Regions from separate parts of the Micromonospora sp. NPDC049102 genome, predicted to be linked through region 2. Evidence: riboswitches for the same ligand, from Rfam matches in the RefSeq annotation. Region 2 holds a riboswitch; each other region holds the start of a gene.

Region 1 (7,738 bases), on a different contig from region 2:
AAAGCCCGTTGAGCAGGTCAAACGCGTGGAAACGAGGTGCGGGGATGAGCCGTTCCGGTACGCCTGGCGGGCAGCCGGGCGCACAGCGGGCCGTCGATCGATCGTCGGTCACGACCGAGCCGGCCCGAGCGTACGCCGAGCTGGCCGCCGGCAACCTTCGCTTCGTCGGTGGAGCGCCGCGCCACCCCAACCAGGACGCCGGACACCGGGCCGCCGTGGCGGACGGGCAGCACCCGTTCGCGGTGATCGTCGGCTGCTCCGACTCCCGGCTGGCCGCCGAGATCATCTTCGACCGGGGCCTGGGTGATCTCTTCGTCGTCCGTACGGCCGGGCACACCACCGGGCCGGAGGTGCTGGGCAGCGTGGAGTACGCCGTGACCGTGCTCGGCACCCCGCTCGTGGTGGTGCTCGGTCACGACTCGTGCGGCGCCGTGCAGGCGGCCCGCGAGTCCGCCGCCACCGGCATCGCGCCCCCGGGGCACCTTCCCGCGGTGGTCGACGCCGTGCTGCCCAGCCTGCGGCGCGCCACCGCCGAGGGCGTGGACGACATCGACGGCATCGTCGACATCCACATCGCACAGACCGTCGAGACACTGCTCGAGCAGTCCCCCGTGCTGGCCGGCGAGGTGGCGCGGGGGCGGTGCGCGGTGGTGGGGATGTCGTACCGGCTCGCGGCCGGAGTGGTGCGGCCCGTGACCCCCGTACCGGCCGAGGCCGCGACGACCGACGCCTGACGATGCCGGTCCGCACCGAACACGCCCGAGGGCCGCCCCGCTGGACGCGGGACGGCCCTCGGACTGCTGATCACCGGGTCAGAGCAACGACATGTGTACGTGGTCGGTGTGGTTCGACGGCCCGCTGTACGACTTCCAGCCGGTCGCCGGCATCCAGATCTGCCGGTTCCAGATCACGTAGTAGATGCCGAGCCGGTCGGCGTTGCGGATGAGGAACGCGGCCACGTTGTTGCCGTACATGCGGGTGTCGTTGTTGTGCCACGGGCTGAAGCCGCTCTTCTGCAACGACCAGTCACAGGCGCGGCCCTTCGGGTGCTCGTACGGTCCACCGTTGCGGTGGCAGCCCACGAACCGGTTGAACCCGGCCCGCTTGACCTCCTTGTACGCGTGCAGCGTGCGCGGCGTGATGCAGCCCGAGGTGGTCGGGTCGTCCTCGCTGCACGACTGCGCCTTCCACTCGCCGTCGGCGGTGCGACCCGGGCCGATCCGGGCGACCGGCGAGATGGCGTCGACCAGGCCGCCGGTGAAGCCCTGGCCGCCGACCAGCGCGAGCGCCTTGTCCGCGTCGCGCTTGTCCTTCGCCATCAGGGCGGTCTGCTTCTGCTGCTCCCGCACCTCCGCGTCGAGGGCCAGCTTGGCCTGCTCGGCGCGGGCCTTCACGGCGTTGACCTCGGCGAGCTTCTTCTCGTTGACCATGTTCATCTCGTCGAGTGCCGCGGCCCGCTGGACGAACGAGTCCGGAGCGTCGCTCTCCAGCAGCATCGCGATCGCGCCGACGCGCCCGGTCCGGTACGACTGGGCGGCGATCTGCCCGACCTGCGGGGCCAGCGCCGCCAGGTCGGCCTTGGCCCGGTCGACCTCGGCCGCCAGCTCGACCTGCCGCTTCTTGGACTTGGCCAGCTTGGACTTGGCCGCCACGTAGTCCCGGTTGGTCTGCTCGATGACGTCGTTGAGCAGCTTGGGCTCGTCGCCGTCCTCCTCGTGCCCGGACGGTGTGGGGGTCGTCGGGGCGGCGTGGGCCGGGAGGGGCCCGGCGAGCACGGTCAGCGCGGCGAACACGGCCACCACGGGCGTCAACCAGCGGCGTAGGGGTGCCGTCACAATCTTCCCTTCCGTCGACCGCCGACCGGGTTAGCTGACGGGTTCGGGGCGGAAGTGGCCCCTACCGCTGTCGCGGATTCACCCCACGTACCTGGGTCCCCGGCTCGCCGGTTGGCGATTGGGCGGTGGCACCGCAGGCGCCGCTGCGCGCCTTCGTCGGTGACCGGCAGCGAGGTTACCCGAGACTCCACCACCTGAGCTACGTCCTGATGCAGACTAAAAGCGTCATTTCGCCATGGCGTTGAGTGACCAGTGACGCGGTTCTCAGGGCGGGTGCCCGATCCGGTCACGCTGAGGAGTGTCACCATGCCGTATCCGTGCTCCTGTTCGGCTCTGGCCACCCGGTGGTGGCGGTGGATGGGGGTGCGTTCCGCTGCGGATCGGACCCGTCGGCCCGACCCGCTGGCGGTGAACTGAGAGCGGCCAGCGCCTCCGCGCGGTCCGTGCGGGGGCGCGGTGGCGGGGCGTCCGCGTCGGACGTGCCCGTCGAGCCGGCCGCGGTCACGACCGCGGCCAGCCCGGTGGTGAGGGGTACGGCGGCGATCAGGCCGAGTGTGGCGACCGCGCTGCGGACGATCTCCTGTGCGAGGAACTCGCTGGTCAGGATCTGCCCGATCGGGCGTGTGTCGGCGGTGAGCAGGAGCAGCAGCGGCAGTGACGCGCCCGCGTACGCCAGGACGATGGTGTTGACCGTGGAGGCGATGTGCGCCCGACCGACCCGGGTGGCCGCCCGGTAGAGCTGGAGCCGGCTCAGCCCGGGGTTGGCGTTGGCCAACTCGGTGACGGTGGCGGCCTGGGTGACGGTCACGTCGTCGAGTACCCCGAGCGAGCCGATGATGATCCCGGCGAGCAGCAGGCCGCGTAGGTCCACATCGGCCTGGAACATCGAGAGCGTGGTGGCGTCCTCGCTGCCGAAGCCGGTGAGCTGGGTGGCGGCCGTGGCGATGGTCGCCAGCACGCCGGTGAGCACCAGGCTGCCCAGGGTGCCGAGCACCGCGACCGACGTCTGTGCGGTCACTCCGTGTGTCAGGTAGAGCACCACGAACATGATCAGGGCGGCGCCGACCACCGCCACCAGCAGCGGTGACCGGCCGGCGCCGATGGCGGGCAACACGAAGGTGAGCAGGATGGCGAAGCTGGCGGCCAGTCCGGCGAGCGCGGCCAGACCCCGCCACCGGCCGAACGCGACGATGGCGGCGGCGAAGACCACCACGAGCCACACCAGCGGGGTTCCGCGCTGGTGCTCGGCGATGTTCCAGGTGCTGGCGGCGGGATCGGTCGGATCGGTCAGCTTGACCAGGATGATCTCGTCGCCGACCTCGACGCGCGGTGCGCCGGGCCCGGCGGGGATGGGCGTGCTCACCTGCCGGCCGGCGCCCGGCCCGTCCTCGACGAGCACGTCCACGGTGCCGCACGGTCCGCTGGCCGGCGTGCCCTCCGGGCTGGCCGAGGGCGGGCACGGTTCGGTCACCACCCGGGTCACCGTGCCGTGGTGGCGGGGCACGTCGGTGCCGCCACCGTTCGACGGTGCGCCGTCTCGCGGCCACAGCACCAGCGCGGCCACGACGGTGGCCACGAAGAGCGGCACCACCATCGCGACGAGGATCCGTCGTACCCGGGGCGGGGCGGGCCGAGCGGAATGGCTGTGGTCGGAACCCAATGCGAGACTCCCAACGATCCGGTGCGGGGTACGTGCCGGCGGGCCGTCCGGTTCAGCTCCGCCGGACGAACGCGGTGCCGAGCGCCGCAATTCGTGGACTGACGATTCGACGGTCACGGACCGTGACCGGTGGGCCCGGTTGGTGGACAGCGGCGCGCGACCGGGGCGGCACCGGTGCCCGACTGTTCGGCGGGATCGGAGGGCTCATCGTCGCAAGATGCTAACCAGCGCGCCTGGGTGTCGCAGGTCGTGGCGGAGTGTCGGACGGTCGAACCGCTGACACCGCCCCGGCGGGGGGGGGCGGGATGGTGGAGTCATGCCCGCGCCACCACCCGACCCTGAGCCGCCCGATCACCGCCGGCACGCCGAGCGGCACGCCGGGCACGACCCGGCTCTCGACGGCGCTGGCGGCGCGGGGCGGCATCCTGGTCAAGGACCGGGTGGCGTTGGAGCGCATGCGGACCGTTGACGCGGTGCTCTTCGGCAAGACCGGCACTCTGACCCGGGGTGAGCATGCGGTCACCGACCTGGTGACGAGTCCTGGCGTGGGGCGGGACGAGGCGTTGCGGACAGCCGCCGGTGTGGAGTCCGACAGCGAGCATCCGCTGGCCGGCGATCGTGGCGGCGGCCGGGCCGGGTGGCCCGGCGCGGTCGCTGCCGGGCTGCGGGGTGCGGGGTGCGGGCCACCATCGACGGTACGGAGTACGCGGTGGGCGGACCGGCCCTGCTGCGCGAGCGGGTGGACCGCTGCCGGACGAGCTGCGGGAGGCGACCGGGCGCTGGTCGGCACGCGGTGCCGTGGTGCTGTACCTCCTGCGGCTGCCGGCCACCGTGCTCGGCGCGTTCGCGCTGACCGACGAGGTACGTCCCGAGGCCCGGCAGGCCATCGCCGAGCTGCGGGCCGCCGGCGTCGTGGTGGCGCTCAACGCCCAGTTGCTGCGCCGGGTACGCCTCGCACCGGAGCGGGAGTGACGGTTCAGCCGCGCTTCATCAGTCGGCCGACGGCAGCCATCATCTCGGTGGCCATCTCGTCGGCCCGGCCCTCGGCCGCCCCCTCGTGCATGCAGTGCCGGGCGTGCCCGTCGAGCAGGCCCAGGGCCACCTTGTCGAGCGCGGCCTGGATCGCGGAGATCTGGGTGAGCACGTCGATGCAGTAGCGGTCCTCGTCGATCATCTTCTCGATGCCCCGGACCTGCCCCTGGGCACGGCGGAGCCGCGCGAGCAGCTGGTCCTTGCTGGCGGTGTACCCGCGGATCGGGGTGGGAGCGGTCATAGCGACGAGGATAGCGTACCCCTGGGGGGTATGGTAACGTCCCTTCCTGCCCGATACCCCCACCGGGTACCGGTACGATGAGAGGCGAGGTTCGATGGTCGACACGACGTACCAGGTGCGGGGCATGACCTGCGGGCACTGCGTCAGCGCGGTCAGCGCCGAGGTGGGCGCGATCGTGGGCGTGCGTGACGTGCGGGTCGATCTCGCCTCCGGTCAGGTCACCGTCAGCAGCGAGCAGCCCGTGGACACCGAGGCCGTCCGGGCCGCGGTCGACGAGGCCGGCTACGACCTCGTCGAGGCGTGAGCGGAGGGCCCGGGATGACCACGGTGACCAGGTTGGGCGCCTTCGCCCTCGGCCTTGCGGCGATCTTCGGCGCGGCCTACGCGGTCGGTCGGGTGGTCGACCCGGCCAATCCGGTCGCGCAGAGCCGGCCTGAGGTCGTCCGCACCCCGAGTGACGAGACCTCCGACCTCGTTCCCGGCGGGTTGCTCGTCTCCGACCGGGGCTACACGCTCGGACCCGTCGTCGCTCCGGCCGGCGAGTTCGCGTTCCGGATCGACGGGCCGGACGGTCGGCCGGTGACCAGGTACGACGTGGCGCACGACAAGCGGATGCACCTGATCGTCGCCCGCCGGGACCTGTCCGGCTTCCGCCACGTCCACCCCGACCTGGCCCCGGACGGCACCTGGCGGGTCGACACCCCGCTGGCCGGTGCCGGGCAGTGGCGGGCGTTCGCCGACTTCACCCCGACCGGGGGTGAGCCGTTGACCCTCGGCGTGGACGTGGCCGTCCCCGGCGAGCCGACCGAGGCGCCACTGCCCGCCCCGGCGACCAGCACCACCGTCGACGGCTACACGGTCACCCTGGCCGGCGCGCCGCAGCCGGGCCGCACCTCGGCGCTCACCCTGACGGTGCGCCGCGCCGGGCAGCCGGTCACCGACCTGGAGCCCTACCTGGGGGCGTACGGGCACCTGGTGGCGCTGCGTCGAGGTGATCTCGCGTACCTGCACGTGCACCCGGACGGGACGCCTGGCGACGGGCGCACACCGCCCGGCCCCGCCGTCACCTTCCTCGCCGAGGTGCCCTCGTCCGGCACCTACCGGCTCTACCTCGACTTCCAGCACGCCGGGCGCGTGCACACCGCCGAGTTCACAGTGGTCGTCGGCACCTCCACCACCACGACCGCGCCCACCCCGAGCGGACCCGCGCCGACCGGGAGCGCCGACCACGGCACCCCCGGGCACGGGCACAACTGACGGGACCAGACGATGACCACCACCAGCAGACCGCTGCCCGAGGCACCGAACCGGATCGAACTGGCGATCGGGGGGATGACCTGCGCCGCGTGCGCCGCGCGGGTCGAGAAGAAGCTCAACCGGATGGACGGGGTCAGCGCCACCGTCAACTACGCCACCGAGAAGGCGACCGTCCGGTACGCCGACGACGTCACCCCGGACGACCTGATCGAGACCGTCCAGAAGACCGGTTACACGGCTGCGCTGCCGGCCCCGCCGACCGCCGAGTCGCCGGTGGAGGACCCGCTGCGCCTGCCGCGTACCCGGCTGTGGGTCTCGGCGGTCCTGAGCGTGCCGGTGGTCCTGCTCGCCATGGTCCCGCCCTGGCAGTTCGACTACTGGCAGTGGCTCTCGCTGACCCTGGCCGCCCCGGTGGTGGTGTGGGGTGGGCTGCCGTTCCACCGCGCGGCCTGGACCAACCTGCGGCACGGCGCGGCCACCATGGACACGCTGGTCTCGCTCGGCACGCTCGCGGCGTTCGGGTGGTCGCTCTGGGCGCTCTTCCTCGGCGACGCCGGCATGCCCGGCATGACCCACCCGTTCCGCTTCGCCATCAACCGCAGCGACGGCGCCGGCAACATCTACCTGGAGGCGGCCGCCGGGGTCACCGTGTTCATCCTGGCCGGTCGTTACTTCGAGGCCCGGTCCAAGCGGACCGCCGGCGCAGCCCTGCGCGCCCTCCTCGAACTCGGCGCGAAGGAGGTCGCGGTGCTGCGGGACGGGGTGGAGACCCTGGTTCCGGTGGACCGGCTCGCCGTCGGTGACCGGTTCGTGGTCCGCCCCGGCGAGAAGATCGCCACCGACGGTGTCGTCGACGAGGGCACGTCCGCCGTCGACGCGAGCATGTTGACCGGCGAGTCGGTGCCGGTCGAGGTCGCCCCCGGCGACGCCGTCGTCGGTGCCACGATCAACGCGGGTGGCCGGCTGATCGTCACCGCCACCCGGGTCGGCGCGGACACCCAACTGGCTCGGATGGCCGACCTGGTCGAGCAGGCGCAGAGCGGCAAGGCGGCCGTGCAGCGGCTCGCCGACCGGATCTCCGGGGTGTTCGTGCCGATCGTCGTCGCCCTGGCCGTGGGCACCCTCGGCTGGTGGCTCGGCACCGGTGCCGGCCCGACCGCCGCGTTCACCGCCGCCGTGGCCGTGTTGATCATCGCCTGCCCGTGCGCCCTGGGCCTGGCCACCCCGACCGCGCTGCTGGTCGGCACCGGTCGAGGCGCCCAGCTCGGTGTGCTGATCAAGGGGCCGGAGGTGCTGGAGTCGACCCGCCGGGTGGACACCGTCGTGCTGGACAAGACGGGCACCGTGACGACCGGCCGGATGACGCTGGTGGACGTGACGCCGGCCAGCGGCGAGGACCGGGAGGAACTGCTCCGGCTCGCCGGCGCGGTGGAGGCCGCCTCCGAGCACCCGATCGCCCGGGCCGTCGCCGCGGGCGCGGCCGAGGCGGGCGAGCTGCCCCCGGTGACCGGCTTCGCCAACCTCGAAGGGCTGGGCGTGACCGGCACGGTCGAGGAGCGCGTCGTGCTGCTCGGTCGGGTCCGGCTGCTGCGCGAACGCGGTGTCGACGTACCGCCGGAGGTCGCGTGGGCCGTGCGGGACGCGGAGGCGGCCGGTCGTACGGCGATCGTCGCGGGCTGGGCCGGGCGGGCCCGGGGTGTGCTCGCGGTCGCC
Region 2 (7,738 bases):
GGGTGAGATCGACGTCGACACAGCGTACGAGGTTCGTGAGGCGATTGCGGAGGTGCTGGCCAAGAGTCGGCCGCTCCGCATCGAGCTGAACATGAGGCTGGTCACCTTCATCGACTCCGTGGGCATCAGCGCCATGGTCGCCGGCTTCCAGACCGCCGAGGTCAGCGGCGTCAAGCTGGTCGTCACCGAGCCGAGTCGGTTCGTGCACCGTCAGCTCTGGGTGACCGGCCTGCTCGGCCTCTTCGGCGCGCCGGAGCCCTACTTCGCCGGAGCCGCCACCCGCGAGGTGCTTCCCGGCGCCTGAGCGCGGCCACCACCGTCAGGACTGCTCGTCCAGACCGGTCAGGTCCACGTCGGTCACCTCGGTCACCGCACCGAGCGCCAGGTTGTAGACCTCGTGGCGACTCAGGCGCTCATCGGGCACGTCCACGACCTCCTGCCGGGAGTCGTCCCGCCCGTCGTGCACGTACCCGCCGCTGTCGCAAACGCGGACCACGCGTCCCCATCAGCCGACCGTGGTGGGAACGCTGTGCGGATACCGGGGCAACGCACGGTGTCCGTCCGGTTGCCAGCCGGGCGGGGGTACGGGACCATCGTGCGACCAGCGACGTCGGGAGACGGTGTGCTCAGCAGCGATACCTTCAGCTACACCGTCCAGGCCCGCTGCACACGTGCCGAGGCGGCGGCGTTGTTGAGCGACCTGACGCGTCAGGGTGAGCTGCATCCCCTGATCATCCGGGTCCGCGAGGTGGCGCCTCGTCCGGGCGCCCGCGCCAGCTACACGATCAACGACAGGCTGGCGGCCGGCCCGCTGCGCTTTCGCACCACCTACCAGGCGGACGTGCTGGTCAGTGAACTCGACGAGATCGTCACCGTGGCCCGCCAGTGGCCGGCCACCACCGTGCGCAACCACACCCGGCTGCGTGCCGACTCGGACGGGCTGATCCGCATCGACGTCGACATCACCCTGCGTGCGCCGACACCCCTGTTCCGGTACGCCTTCCGCCAGGCCCGGGCCGCCCACCTCGCGCTGGCGGCACGCCTCGCCACGGTCCTCGACACGCACGCGGCATGATCGCGCTCGATCCAGGAAGTAGTGGCCCCGGAGCGGCTCGAGGCCACTACTTCCTGGTTGTTGCCTGACCCGACGCCGCGCCGCCGGCGGGCCGCAGCTGCGCCGCGCCCCGTGCGGGCCGCACCTGCGCCGCGCCGCGCCGGGGTAGGCGTCCCCAGGGTTTGTACGTGGAGAGCACCGTCGCGATGATCATGAGGGTGGTCGACACCGCCGGCGCGATCACCAGGTCGGCGCGGCCACGGGCGGGTAGGGCGGCGCCCAGCGCGCCAGCCTCCCGCAGGTTCGGGGTGAGCAGGAACAGCACCAGTCCGACCATCACCGTCGTGATCACGAGCTTGACCAGCACCCACCGGTAGCGCAGCAGACCCCAGGGAGTGAGCAGGGCGCTGGCGACGCCGACGAGCCAGACGAGCACGCTCAGCGGCGCGAAGAGTGCGGTGCCGACGAGCCTGGCGACCGGGTAGACCACGTTCGGATCGGCGCCGCGTTGTGCCGCGATGCCGAGAGTGAGCAGCACCAGGTCGGTCCCCAGCCAGCCGAGGGACGTGACCAGGTGCAGGGTGAGCATTGCCTTGCGGGTGGCGGGCGCGATTCTCGGCATAGGCGAATGCTCCCGGCCCGACCCGTGGTCGTCGTCCGACCGCCGACGACGTCCGGGGTACGCCCGCTGACGTACGCCGGACGGTCCCGGTCAGTACACCGACAGGTGTACGTGGTTGGTGTGGTCGCTGGAGGGGTCGCCACCCGCCCCGCTGTACGACTTCCAGCCGCTGCTGGGCAGCCAGATCTGGCGGTACCAGATCACGTACAGCACCGCGAGCCGGTCGGCGTTGCGGATGAAGTACGCGGCCAGGTTGTTGCCGTACGTCTTGTCGGCACCGCTGGCGTCCCCGCCGAATCCGCCCTTCGCCGCGGCGAAGTCGCAGGCCCGGCCCTTGGGATGCTCACCGGAGCCGCCGGAGCGGTGACAGGAGACGTAGTGGGTGAAGCCGGCGGCCTTGGCCTGGTTGAGCGCGTGCAGGGTGCGGGGGGTGATGCAGCCGCTGGCCGGGGTGGGGTCGTCGATGCTGCACGACTCGGACGGCCAGGAGCCGTCGGAGTTGCGCGGGGCGGGCTGGGCGTTGGCGGTGGAGGTGCCGCGGTTGGAGCTGGTGTCGGCGGCGGTGGTGCGCGCCTTCGTGGTGGCGACGGTCAGGGCCCGCTCGGCCTGCTCCTTGCGCTTGGCCATCACCTCGACCTGCTTGCGCTGTTCACGGATCTCGCCGTCGAGGGCGACGCGGGTGCGGTTCGCCTCGTCCCTGGTGGTGTGCAGGTCGCGCAGCACCCGGTCCTCGTTGGCGGCCACCACGTCCAGCGCGGCCGCCCGGTCCATGAAGCCCTCGGGAGTGTTGCTGTTCAGCAGGGCCGAGACGGTGCCGAGGCGGCCGGTGCGGTACGCGACGCCGGCGATCTCGCCGACCTTGCCGGTGCGGACGGTCATCTCGGCCTCGGTGGTCTTCAGCTTGACCGCGAGTTGCTGTTGCCGCTGCACTGAGGTGTCCAGGGCGCGCTTCGCGTCCAGGTAGCCCTTGCTGGCCGCATCGAGTTGGGCCCGCAGCGCGGGTGTGCCGCCCTCCTCGTCGCTGTCGGGCGCTGCGGCGGCCCTCAGGCCACCGGGGGGAGCGGCGGTGGCGGCGCCCACCGGGAGCGCGATGCCGAGAGTGACCGTCATGACGATCAGGGCCGCGAGTCGGGCGGCGGGTGGTCGTGCTGGTGCCACTACGCATGTCCTTCCGTCAGCCGCCGACCGGGTTAGCTGACGGGTTCGGGACGGAAGATCCCTACCGCTGACGCGGATGCACCCCAGGAACATGGTTCCCCGGTTCGCCTGTCGGGCGATTAGGCGGCGGCCACCACCGGCGCCGGGAGGCGCCGCCGGGTGGAGGCCGGGACCGAGCTTACCGGTATCCCTGGGGCTGGTTGTAGTCAATGTGACGGAAGGTGTCTCCGTCGCCACCATCGGTCGATCGTCTGCCTCGGGGTCCCTCTCGTGGCTCATGGGTGCTGGGGCGGGCGTCCCGTTTCGGGGACCTCCTGTACTGTGCGCGCTGCCGATAGGGTTTTTTTGTTTGGGCTGAAATGCCAATCGACTTATCAGGATGGATCTAGTAGTGAAGCTTCGCAGATCATTGGTTGTCTCGACGGTTGCCGTGCTCGTCGCGGCCGCCGTCATTCAGCCCGGTACGGCCGGCGCGGCGGCGTCCGCCGGGACCACGGCACCAACCGCAACCGCAGCCGACGGGTGGACCGGTACCTGGTCGACGGCGTACGAGAATGCCGGTGGGGTCTTCCCCGCGCAGACCACGACCCGCCAGATCGTGCGCACGAGCATCGGTGGCACACAGGCCCGGCTTCGGCTGTCCAACGTGTTCAACACCAAGGCGCTGACGCTGCGGGACTTCCACGTGGCGCGTCGGTCCTCCGGCTCGTCGATCGTGTTGTCCACGGACAAGGCGGTGACCTTCGGCGGGCAGTCGTCGGTGACCATCCCGGCCGGCGGCGAGGCGGTCAGCGACCCGGTGTCCTTCCAGGTGCTCGCCGAGTCCGACGTGGCGATCAGCTTCTACGCGCCCACCAGGGCCGAGAACGTCTCCAGCAAGCAGTTCGCCTTCTCCGACCAGTACATGGCCAACGGCAACGTCGTCGGTGCCCAGTCACTGTCGGTGATCCAGCAGTTCTCCAGCTACTTCATCGTCTCCGACCTGGAGGTGATCAACAGTGCCGCGACGGGCGCGGTGGTCACCCTGGGCGCGTCGATCACCGAGGGGCACAGCTCGTCCTACAACACCAACCACCGGTACCCGAACCTGCTGGCGGCCCGCCTCAACGCGTCCGGCCGCACCGTGGGTGTGCTCAACGAGGGCATCGCGGGCAACCAGCTCCTGGGTGTCGGGACCGGGCCGAGCGCGCTGGACCGCTTCGACCGGGACGTTCTCGGTCGCTCGGGCGTACGGTCCGTGATCTTCGCGGACAACCCGATCAATGATCTGGCCAACGGCGCGCCGACCGGCACCCAACTGATCAACGGACTCCGGCAGCTCATCGCCAAGGCTCACGGCGCCGGCGTCGCCTTCTACTGCGCCACGCTGACCCCGTTCGAGGGTCACTGGTCCTGGACCGCGTCCGACGAGACCGCGCGCAGCGCGTACAACACCTTCGTCCGTAGCTCGGGTTCCGGTTGCGACGCGTACGTCGACTTCGACGCCGCCACCCACGACCCGTCCGCACCGACGAAGTTCCGGTCGGACATGGACTCGGGCGACCACCTGCACCCCAACGACCTGGGTATGGAGGCGATGGCGAACAGCATCCCGCTCACCCTGTTCGGTGCCGGCGCGCCGGTTCCGACGCCGCTCACCCTGGCCCAGGCGGTCAACAACGTGGCGGTCTCCGCCGATGCCGACACCAACCCGGCGGACTTCGACGGCGGCGGCGCGAGCTTCTCCGCCGAGGCTCTGGCGACTGCCAAGCTGGCCCGCGGTGGGACTGTCACCCTCAACGGTGTCAAGCTCACGTGGCCGTCGAGCGCCGGTACCGGCCAGCTGGACAACGTCATCGCCACCGGCCAGACCGTCACGGTGTCCGGTTCCGGTAACACTCTCGCGTTCCTCTTCGCGGCGGCTCACGGCCAGGCCTCCGGCACCGGCACGATCACGTACACCGACGGCACGACGCAGGCGTTCACCCTGACGTCGCCGGACTGGTTCGTGACCGCGACACCCGCCGCGCCCACCACGTTGGTGGCCGCTGCCGCCTACCAGAACCGGCAGGGCAACACGCGGTACGACGGCCCGAGCGGGGTGTTCGGTGTCACCGTGCCGTTGGCTTCGGGCAAGACCGTCGCCCGGGTGAAGTTGCCGGCTGCGGGCGTCGCTCCCGTCCAGGCGGGGACGCCCACCCTGCACATCTTCGCCGCCGCTGTCGGTACGCGTTCCTGACCGCGCCACCGCCCTCTTGGTGGGGCGGCATCGCCGGGGTCACCGTCCCTGCCTCGCGCGGGGCGGTGACCCCGGCGCTGCCCTGTCGTGGCTGACCGTGGACGACCTCACCACTCGACGGAGCCGCAGACGCCCGGGGCTGCCCCGGGCTCGATCTGCAACGTGGCGTGCTCGATGCGGAAGTCGTCCCGCAGGGCGGTACGCGCCGCGGTGAGCACCGCGCCGACCTCCGCGCCGGGCGCCATGGTCAGGTGCGCGGAGGCCACCTCCATGCCGGAGGTGAGCGTCCAGACGTGCAGGTCGTGCACCTCGACCACGCCGGGCACCGCGGCCAGTCGGTCGTGCACGGCGGTGACCTGGAGGTGTTCCGGGGCTGCCTGCACCAGGATGCGGACGGCGGCGCGCCCGAGCCGCCAGGTGCGCGGCAGGATGAACACCCCGATGGCGACCGCGACCAGCGGGTCGGCCCACCACCAGTCGGTGACCGCGATGAGCAGGGCCGCACCGATCACGCCGATGGAGCCGAGCAGGTCGCCCAGTACCTCCAGGTAGGCGCCCTGCAGGTTGATGCTCTCCCGCGCGCCGGTGCGCAGCAGCGCGAACGCGATCACGTTCGCGAGCAGTCCGAGGACGGCCACCACGAGCATCGGGCCGCTCAGCACCTCGTGCGGGTTCCCGAACCGGCCGATCGCCTCGATCACCACGTAGACCGCGACGCCGGAGAGCAGGACGGCGTTGGCCAGGGCGGCGAGCACTTCGAGGCGGTAGAGCCCGAACGTGCGTTGCGGATCGCCGGTGGCCCGTCGGGTGGCGGTGATCGCGGCGAGCGCCATCCCGATGCCGAGCACGTCGGTGAACATGTGCCCGGCGTCGGAGAGCAGGGCCAGTGAGCCGCTGTGGAAGGCGGCGACGGCCTCGATGACCATCAGGGCGGCGAGCAGTCCGAAGGCGGCCCAGAGCCGTCCCCGATGCTGGTGGGCGGCGTTGGCGACCGACCCGTGGTGGTGGTCATGACCTGCTCCCACGAAACCCACCCTCCGACGCCGCCCGGGACCGGGTCAAATGTATGCTCACATCGCTATGTGTGCAAGTGTAGGGACGGGCCCGCCCACGGACACCGCCAATGCGACACTCAGGCGGTCGGGTCGACGGTGGTGAGCCGCTGGGTGGCACGGGAGAGCGCCACGTAGAGCGTGCGCACACCGGAGCCCGGATCGGCCCGGATCTCGCTCGGAGCGACCAGCACGACCCCGTCGTACTCCATGCCCTTGGCCTCCAGGCTGGTCACCACCTGGAGGCGCGTCGCGGCGAGCGCGCCGAGCCAGCCGGCGACCTCGTCGCGGCGGGTGACCGGCGTGATCACGCCGACCGTGCCGTCGACCTCGGCCAGCAGGCCGGTGGCCGCCTCCACCACCGCGGCCTCGAGCCCGGCGGGCGGCACCACCAGCTCGACCGGGTCGACCCCGGTGGAGCGGACGGCGCTCGGCAGGGACAGGTCCGGATAGAGCCGACGGATCTCCGCCGCGGCCACCGCGAAGATCTCGGACGAGTTGCGGTAGTTGGTGGTGAGCGTGAACTCGTGCCGCGCGCGCCGGCCCAGCGCCTGGTCGCGGGCCCGGGTCAGCTCCTCGGGGTCGCCGGTCCACGCGGTCTGCGCCGGATCTCCCACCACCGTCCACGAGGCCAGGCGTCCCCGCCGGCCGATCATCCGCCACTGCATCGGCGAGACGTCCTGCGCCTCGTCGACCACCACGTGTGCGTACTCGCGGTAGTCCTCCGGCCGCTCCCGGGCCGCCGCCCGCGCCGCCTGCTGGCGGTCGGCGGCGGTGCTCAGCTCACGGACGCCGCCCGCGAGCTGGAACGGGTCGCGCCGGGCCCGCGCCGGCTTCACCGGCTTACCGAGCAGCGCGTCCAGCTCGTCGAGCAGCGCCACGTCCGCGATGGTCAGGCCCGCGGTCTCCAGACTCTGGTACGCCGTGCCGAGCAGCCGGATCTCCGCGCCGGAGAGGATCCCGCCGGCGTACCGGCGCAGCCGATCCGGTCGGGCCAGCCAGCCGAGAACGTGTCGGGGGTGCAGGCGTGGCCACCACGCCTTGAGGAACTCCCGGAACTCCGGCCGCTCGGCGATCTCGCCCTCGAAGGCCCGCTGCTCGGGCAGCCGGCCGATGTTCAGCCGACGTGCCTGCGCCCACAGCGCGGCGAAGACGCCGTCGAAGCCGGCGCGACGGACCTCGTTGCGCCGGGCGCCCCGGTGCAGCGCACGGTCCCGGATGGCGTCCAGCTCCCGGCGGTCCAGCCGCAGCAGCCCTCCCCGGTAGAGCAGCCGCAGCTCACCCGGTGCTCCCGGCGCCGCGTCGCGGGCCGCCCGCTCCAGGACCCGGCGCATCCGCAGCGAGCCCTTCACGGCCGCCACCTCGGGCGGATCGGTGCGGGTGGCCGTCATCCCCGGAAACAGGGTGCCCAGCGAGTGCAGGGTCGCCGTCTCCTCGCCGAGGGACGGCAGCACCGAGGCGATGTACTCGACGAAGACGGTCGACGGCCCGACCACCAGGATGCCGCCGCCGGCGTACCGGCTGCGGTCGGAGTAGAGCAGGAAAGCCGCCCGGTGCAGGGCGACAGCCGTCTTGCCGGTGCCCGGGCCGCCCGCGACGATCGTCACACCGGAGCCGGGCGACCGGATCGCCTC
Region 3 (7,738 bases), on a different contig from region 2:
GGAAGAAGCGACATGACGAAGGTGACCACACAGTTGTCCGTCTCGATGGACGGCTTCTACGCCGGACCGCAGTTCGACGGCCGCGGCGACAAGGAGGCGATCGAGCTGACGCCGACCCGGGTCATCCACACACCGCAGGTCACCCACATCCGGTACAGGGTCAACGGTCGCGCCCCGCTCGTGCTCGACGACCGGGGCAGCGGCGGCGGCCCGACGACGACGACCACGAACTGAAGGAGACGCCATGCCTCAGCTTTTGCGGGTGCAGTGCTTCAACGTTTCACGCGACGGGTTCGGCACCGGCGAGGGGCAGAGCCTGGAACGACCCTTCGGCCACGCGGACCCCGCCGCGTTTTTCTCCTGGCGTTCCGCCACCGCCAGCTTCGTGTACCGCACCGAGCCGGGCGGCACCCGCGGCCTGGACGACTACCTGACCCGCGACGCCGAGCACAACATCGGCGCGGAGATCATGGGACGCAACAAGTTCGGCCCCCAGCGCGGCCCCTGGGAGAATCACGAGTGGCAGGGCTGGTGGGGCGACAACCCGCCGTTCCACACGCCGGTCTTCGTGCTCACCCACCACGTACGGCCGTCGTTCGCCCTCGCCGACACCACGTTCCACTTCCTCGACGCCAGCCCGGCCGAGGCGCTGGCCCGGGCGAAGGAGGCAGCCGACGGCCGGGACGTACGCCTGGGCGGAGGGGTGGCGACCATCCGCGCGTTCCTCGACGCCGACCTGGTCGACACCATGCACATCGCCGTCGCGCCAGTCGACCTGCACCGGGGCGAACGGTTGTGGGAGAGCCCTGACGAACTGCTCGACCGCTTCCACCTGGAGTCGGTGCCCAGCCCCAGCGGAGTCACGCACCTGCTGTTCTGGAGACGGTGACGCAGACGCCGGGCTTCTAGCAGGCTGCACGTGAGGCCCCGGCAAATCGATCACCTTGAGTCGCAATTCCGTCACATGGAGTTGCGCACCCCTGCGTCTGGGTACTGCCAGTAGAAAGAAACTCACCCCTGCAGGGGAGGAACGATGACGCGGGACAAGACCACCCAGGACAAGACCACCAGGGCCAAGACCATCAGGGACAACAAGGCCGCGATGATCGGGCTTGTCGGCGTGGTCGCCGCTGCTGTCATCGGGGCACTGATCGCCGGAATCTTCGCACTGTTCGAGCCGGACAAGGGCAGTGGGGACACGGTCAACAACAGCCCGTGCGGCGTGATCAAGGGCAACCAGATCAACTGCAACAATCCGCAGGGCGAGCCGCTGCCCACGACGAATCAGGCTCCCACCGGAACCGGGCCGTGGCCGTTTCGGACCGTCAACACCTGGGGCGAGAGCGGCGTCGACATGGGAGCTGTGGTGCGCCCCTGCAAGGAACAGGACTGCGGTTGTGACCCTGCGGTCAAGTGCCGGCTGGGCGTGGCGAAGGGAAATACCACCGTGTACGCCCGATGCCTGGCTCACTCCGACTTCACCGGGGTGCCGGGCGAGGTTCAGGACACGGTCTGGTTCAAGATCGCCTGGCCCAACAACAAGCTGAAGGCGACCCAGGTGTTCACCTCCACCGCTCACGACCAGTACTCCGGGTGGATGAAGGGCTCGACGCTGGAGCCCGAGGGGCACAACGGCAACATCCCCGCGTGCCCCGCCGAGCCGCGTGTCGAGCCCTTCAACTAGAAAGACGGAAGCCCTGGCGGGACCATCGGTCCTGACCAGGGCTTCCGTGCGTGGAGCGGGTGACGGGAATCGAACCCGCACTGTCAGCTTGGGAAGCTGATGTTCTGCCATTGAACTACACCCGCGAGCGGCACCACTGTACCCGAGCCGTCGCGCCCGTGCACCCAGCCACCCCCGCGCGCCAGCTGACCACGCTCACCGCGAAAAAGTTTCCAGACGGCAACATATAGTCACTCTTGAATGCATCGATGAGTTGTAACGTCTGCCACACGATGCCAGCCACGGCGTGACACACCCCCTGCCGCGCCGCCAGAAAGAGGTGGGCCCATGGGACTCCGTCCCAACCTGCTGACCCGGCGTGTCGCCGGTGTCGCGTCGACGACCCTCGCGCTGCTGCTCAGCACTGCTGCGGTGGGCGTCGTTCCGGCTGCTTCGGCCTTCTCCGCAGCGCCGGGCGGCGCCTGTTCGGAGCCGGCCGGCAGCCAGGCCAACGCCCGGGCGAAGCCCGGCGCCGCAGCCCTGCACGAACCGAACGAGCTGACCGCCAAGCAGGTCCGCGAGCGGGACGCCGACCTTGCGGCGGCGTTGCGTGAACGGGCCAACTACCGGGCCGGCGCCGGCGCGACGACGCTGGCCACCGTCACCATCCCGGTGGCGGTGCACGTGATCCAGGAGAACAGCAACCGGGCCGGCGGCAACATCCCGGAATCGATGATCACCTCGCAGATCAGCGTGCTCAACCAGGCCTACGCGGGCGGGACCGGCGGCGCGACCACCGCTTTCGCGTTCCGACTCGACAAGATCAATCGGGCGACGAACACGTCCTGGTACCCGATCGTCGATGGCTCGTCCGCCGAGCGGTCGATGAAGTCGTCGCTGCGCACCAACTTCATGGCCTACACCTACGACTCGTGCATGTACCAGTTCACCCCCGGGCAGGCGAGCCGCATGCTGACCGCGTGGAACGCGTACCGCGCGGCGTAGCTCTCCTCGCGTACACCAGGTGCCGGCTCCGTCACGACGGAGCCGGCACCGGCGTTTGTGCCGGATCGGGCCGTGGTCAGGCGGCCGTGCACTGGACGTCACGGTTGCGCCGGGTCGAGCGCGTCTGCGGTACGGCGACAGGCGCGGCCGGTGCGGGCGGGGCTTGCGGATCCAGCCAGACCCGCACGGCCGGACGACTCGGGGTGACGCCGGGAACGCCTGCGGCGTGCTGCTCGCGACGGGTCAACATCGCCACGTCGACTGTGAACTCGAACAGCCGCCAGTCGACCTGCGGCTCGGCACGGGAGCTCTGCGCCAGCCGGGCCACCCGGACCGGATCGGTGATCGGCCAGGCGCGGCCCGCCACGTACGCCTCGTCGTCGCTCTCCTCCGGAGGGAACGAGTGCAGCGCGTACCGCCCGTCCCGTTCGAGGTCGCGGCGCTTCGGCGAGTCGATGATGAAGCAGAAGAGACCCTCGTCGGTGATGACCGGGGAGACCGGGTGGACCCGGGGCCCACCGTCGGCGCGGACCGTGGCCAGGTAGCCGAAGCCCGGCCCGTACTGCTGCAGGAGAACGCGAATCCCATCGGCGAGGCGGGGCTCGTCGGCGGCGAAATCGGACCAGGAAGCCATGCGGGCATTCTATCGAACAAATGTACGAGGAGCGACCTCGACACGCTGGTCACCGCCCACCTCGCTAAGGTGGTCCGATGCTGCTCTCCGACCGCGACCTGGTCTCCGAGATCAAGGCCGGCACGCTGGGCCTGGAGCCGTTCGAGCCCACCCTGGTCCAACCCTCCAGCATCGACGTACGACTCGATCGGCTGTTCCGGGTCTTCAACAACCATCTCTACACCCACATCGACCCGGCGATGCAGCAGGACGACCTGACCTCGGTGGTCGAGGTGCCCGACGGCGAGCCGTTCGTGCTGCACCCGGGAGAGTTCGTGCTCGCCTCGACACTGGAGGTGATCTCGCTCGGCGACCAGCTCGCCGGCCGGCTGGAGGGTAAGTCCAGCCTGGGCCGCCTCGGCCTGCTCACCCACTCCACCGCCGGGTTCATCGACCCGGGCTTCTCCGGGCACGTGACGCTGGAGCTGTCCAACGTGGCGAACCTGCCGATCACCCTCTGGCCGGGCATGAAGATCGGCCAGCTCTGCATCTTCCGGCTGTCCTCGCCGGCCGAACACCCGTACGGCTCGGTGGTCTACGGGTCGCGTTACCAGGGTCAGCGGGGGCCGACGCCGAGTCGTTCCTGGCAGAGCTGGCGCGCCTGGCCGACGCGGTAGGCGACGACGAGGGCCCGCCGCGAGCGGATCGCGACGGGCCCTGACTGCTTCCCGCGTCTCTCAGCCGGGACGGCCGTAGCTGTGGATGGGCCCGTCGTCGGCCTTCTTCATCTTGACGGGCACCCCGGCCTGGGAGGCGTGCACCACCCAGCCGTTGCCGACGTACATGCCGACGTGGTGGATGTCGCTGTAGTAGAGGACCAGGTCACCGGGGCGCAGGTCGCCCTTGCTGACGTTCCTGGTCACCCGGCTCTGCGCGGCGGCGTTGTGCGGCAGCGACACACCGGCCTTCGCCCAGGCGGCCAGCATCAGCCCGGAGCAGTCGTACGACTCCGGCCCCTCGGCGCCCCACACGTACGGCTTGCCGATCTGGGCACAGGCGAACTTGACCGCGATGCCGGCAGCGCCACCCGGATAGCTGGCCGGGCAGGGCGCCGGACGCAGCGGACCGCCGCCGCCGTTGCCGTACACCTTGAGGCGCAGCTTCTGCAGCCGGTCGATCTCCTCGTTGATCTGCTTCTTCTTCGCCGCCAGCTGTGCCTCGGTCCGGGTCAGCTGGGCGACCATCTCGTCCAGCGGCGCCTTCTGCCGGGCCAGCTCGTCGCGGAGATCGGCGACCTGCCGGACGTCCTGCTGCTGGTTGTGGGCGAACCGGTCGAGCATCTCGAGTTGCCCGACCAGCTCACTCGGCGAGCGGCTGCCGAGCATCGTGTTGACGGTCGACAGGTTCTCGCCCATGTACGCCCGTACGGCCAGCGCGCTCACCTTGTTCATCGCGGCGTCGACCTGGCGCTGAAGGGGCGCGATGCGGGCGGCGAGCGTGTCGGCCTGCTTCCGCTTGAGGGCCAGGTCGGCTCGGGTGGCGTTGTGCCGCTCGATGATCGGTTCGAGCTTGTTCCAGTCGGCGTCGATCTGCCGTTCGATCTCGGCGACGGACGGGTCGGCACGGGCCACCGTGGCGCTGCCCGTCAGGACGACGGCGACGCCGACCAGGGCGGCGAGTGCGGTGGTGAAGCGGGACCAGCGTGGGCGCGGCGCGATCGACGTCGCGTCGGCCGGAGCCGACCGCTCGGACGACGGCCGCGGGGCATGGAGGGCCACCGGGTTCCGTACTCCTTCTTCCTGACCGCCTACCGGGTTAGCTGACGGGTTCGGGCGGGAAGTGGGCGCCCTACCGCAGTGGCTGCGGATTCACCCCAGGGGAACGTGGGTCCCCGGCTCGCTCGCAAGCGACTCGGCGGTGTCGGTTCGTTACCGCCCGGGATGGGCAGACCTGCTACCGGGCCGACAAAGGACCAGAGTAGAGACGGCCGTTACCGATCCGCAACCCACGCGTCCGTGACACTCCGTACCGATTGGAGCGGGCCTCCGAGCCTAGGTGAAGGTTTCTTTCTGCGTGTTTTGAAACATGGAAAGGTATTGACGTGGACTCCCGTACGGCGCGAAGGTGACCGCACCGACACCAGTTCACATGTAGGGGGTTCGATGAAGCGTCCGACCCTGCTCGCCGTCGCGGTCCTCACCGCCACGGCGGCCGTACCACTCCCCGCCGGCCCCGCCTCCGCCGCGCCCGCCGCCGACCGCCAGCAGCAGTACGCTGCCGCGGCGACCGAGTACGGCGTACCTATCCACGTGCTGCTCGGCGTCTCCTACCTGGAGTCCCGCTGGGACAGCAACGCCGGTACGCCGAGCACCAGCGGCGGCTACGGACCGATGCACCTGACCGATGCCCGGCACGTGACCGCTCTGCCCCGACGCGCCCACCACGACGCTCCGGGAGAGGACCCGCGTGGCGACGACTCCCGCCGCGCTCTGACGCCCGCCCCGGCCGCCGACCCCGCGCCACCCACCGCCGCCCTGCAGACCGTGGACGCGGCCGCCACACTGACCGGGGCCACGACCGAGGCGCTGCGCACCGACGCGACGACGAACATCCGGGGCGGGGCGGCGCTGCTGGCCGCGTACCAACGGGAGGTGGGCGCCCCCGTCGGCGCCGGCACCGACCCGGCCACCTGGTACGGCGCGGTGGCCCACTACGCCGGCGCGGACAGCGCCGATGCCGCGGCGGCCTTCGCCGACGAGGTCTTCACCACGATCGGCACCGGCCAGACCCGGGTGACCGACGACGGCCAGCGGGTCACGCTGCCGGCCCGCGCCGTACGACCCGAGCGATCCGGGCTGGACCGGCTGGGCCTGCGGCGACTCGCCCGCCCGGACGGACTGGAATGCCCGAGCACGGTGTCCTGTGAGTGGATCCCCGCCCCCTACGCGGCGTTCGGCGACGGCGACTACGGCAACCACGATCTCTCCGACCGGCCCGCCCGGCAGAGGATCGAGTACATCGTCATCCACGACACCGAGGCGAGTTGGGCGACCACACTCCAACTCGTCCAGGACCCGACCTACGTGAGCTGGCACTACTCGCTGCGTTCAGTGGACGGGCAGATCGCCCAGCACGTCCGGACCAAGGACGTCGCCTGGCACGCCGGCAACTGGTACGTCAACGCCAAGTCGATCGGGCTGGAACACGAGGGCTTCGCCGCGCAGGGCACCTGGTACACCGAGGCGATGTACCGGACCTCGGCGAAGCTCGTCCGGCACCTCGCGCTGCGGCTGGGCATCCCGCTGGACCGCCAGCACATCATCGGCCACGACAACGTGCCCGGCACCACCGCGTCGACAGTGCGTGGGATGCACTGGGATCCGGGGCCCTACTGGGACTGGACGCACTACCTCGACCTGCTGCACGCGCCACGGCTGGACACCGGCACCCCGGCCACCGGGCTGGTCCGGATCGACCCCGACTACACGACCAACCAGCCGGCGTTCACCGGCTGCGTCACCCCGGGGACGCCGTGCGCGCCGCGCGGCTCCTCGTCGGTGATCCTGCACACCGCGCCGTCCGCGGACGCGCCACTGGTCAACGACATCGCGCTGCGTCCCGACGGCACCCCGGACACGATGGACGTGTCGGACCACGGCGCCCGCGCCTCCGCCGGCCAGACGTACGCGCTGGCCGGTCGGCAGGGCGACTGGACGGCCATCTGGTACCTCGGACAGCGGGCCTGGTTCCACAACCCGACATCCGCGCCGACCGCCGCCTGGACCGTCGGGATGGTCGTCACCCCGAAGCCCGGCCGGGCGACGATCCCGGTGTACGGGCGGGCGTACCCGGAGCAGGCGGCCTACCCGGCCGGCGTGCCCTACCAGACGATCTCGCCACTGCAGTACACCCTCGCCGCCGGTCAGCGGTACGCCGTCGGCACCGTGCTGCAGAGCGAGTACTACCGGGCCAGCACGTTCGACGGTTCGTCCCCCGGCGACTGGACGGTGATCCGGGGCGAGAAGCGGTACGTGCAGATCCAGTTCGGCCATCGCATCATGTACGTCGACCTCGCCGACGTACAGCTCCTGCCGTCACCGGTGGGCGCACCCCGCTGAGAAGCCACGACGGCCCCCGGTCGGTGTGACCGGGAGCCGTCGGCGTGCGTGGTGCGGATCAGCCGGGTCTACGGAACCCCGCGACGGGCATGGTGTTGATGCTGGACACCATCACCGGTTTGCCGGCCCGTGGTGCGTGCACCATCATGCCGTTACCTAGATACAGCCCGACGTGACTCAGGCCGGAGTAGAAGAAGACCAGGTCACCGGGCATTTCATCACCGCGCGAGACGACCTTGCCCTCGTTCCACTGGTCACCCGTGTGGTGGGTGAGGTAGATCCCGGCCGACTTGTAGGCGTACTGGGTCAAGCCCGAGCAGTCGAACGAGTTCGGGCCGG

What was found. Region 2 has a riboswitch for cyclic di-AMP ahead of ACGFH9_RS22015 (coiled-coil domain-containing protein). Riboswitches for the same ligand answer to the same signal wherever they lie in the genome.
Region 1: another riboswitch for cyclic di-AMP. It lies ahead of ACGFH9_RS16720 (coiled-coil domain-containing protein); the one in region 2 lies ahead of ACGFH9_RS22015 (coiled-coil domain-containing protein).
Region 3: another riboswitch for cyclic di-AMP. It lies ahead of ACGFH9_RS03360 (NlpC/P60 family protein); the one in region 2 lies ahead of ACGFH9_RS22015 (coiled-coil domain-containing protein).

What each region holds. Positions count from the first base shown of each region.
Region 1 covers NZ_JBICTE010000015.1:15,488-23,225, reverse strand. The annotation lists gene ACGFH9_RS16725 (carbonic anhydrase) at 45-734, shown strand; gene ACGFH9_RS16720 (coiled-coil domain-containing protein) at 813-1,835, opposite strand; cyclic di-AMP (ydaO/yuaA leader) riboswitch at 1,839-1,970, opposite strand; gene ACGFH9_RS16715 (YibE/F family protein) at 2,137-3,495, opposite strand; gene ACGFH9_RS16710 (hypothetical protein) at 4,075-4,467, shown strand; gene ACGFH9_RS16705 (metal-sensitive transcriptional regulator) at 4,472-4,768, opposite strand; gene ACGFH9_RS16700 (heavy-metal-associated domain-containing protein) at 4,863-5,072, shown strand; gene ACGFH9_RS16695 (hypothetical protein) at 5,087-6,025, shown strand; gene ACGFH9_RS16690 (heavy metal translocating P-type ATPase) at 6,038-7,738, shown strand, end outside.
Region 2 covers NZ_JBICTE010000024.1:94,524-102,261, reverse strand. The annotation lists gene ACGFH9_RS22035 (STAS domain-containing protein) at 1-304, shown strand, start outside; gene ACGFH9_RS22030 (hypothetical protein) at 320-496, opposite strand; gene ACGFH9_RS22025 (SRPBCC family protein) at 623-1,075, shown strand; gene ACGFH9_RS22020 (hypothetical protein) at 1,122-1,676, opposite strand; gene ACGFH9_RS22015 (coiled-coil domain-containing protein) at 1,767-2,834, opposite strand; cyclic di-AMP (ydaO/yuaA leader) riboswitch at 2,840-2,970, opposite strand; gene ACGFH9_RS22010 (GDSL-type esterase/lipase family protein) at 3,214-5,052, shown strand; gene ACGFH9_RS22005 (cation diffusion facilitator family transporter) at 5,160-6,077, opposite strand; gene ACGFH9_RS22000 (HelD family protein) at 6,185-7,738, opposite strand, start outside.
Region 3 covers NZ_JBICTE010000002.1:169,353-177,090, reverse strand. The annotation lists gene ACGFH9_RS03395 (hypothetical protein) at 13-234, shown strand; gene ACGFH9_RS03390 (dihydrofolate reductase family protein) at 245-889, shown strand; gene ACGFH9_RS03385 (hypothetical protein) at 1,034-1,684, shown strand; tRNA gene ACGFH9_RS03380 (tRNA-Gly) at 1,736-1,809, opposite strand; gene ACGFH9_RS03375 (hypothetical protein) at 2,012-2,668, shown strand; gene ACGFH9_RS03370 (pyridoxamine 5'-phosphate oxidase family protein) at 2,745-3,302, opposite strand; gene dcd (dCTP deaminase) at 3,380-3,958, shown strand; gene ACGFH9_RS03360 (NlpC/P60 family protein) at 4,019-5,059, opposite strand; cyclic di-AMP (ydaO/yuaA leader) riboswitch at 5,072-5,208, opposite strand; gene ACGFH9_RS03355 (N-acetylmuramoyl-L-alanine amidase) at 5,444-7,399, shown strand; gene ACGFH9_RS03350 (C40 family peptidase) at 7,458-7,738, opposite strand, start outside.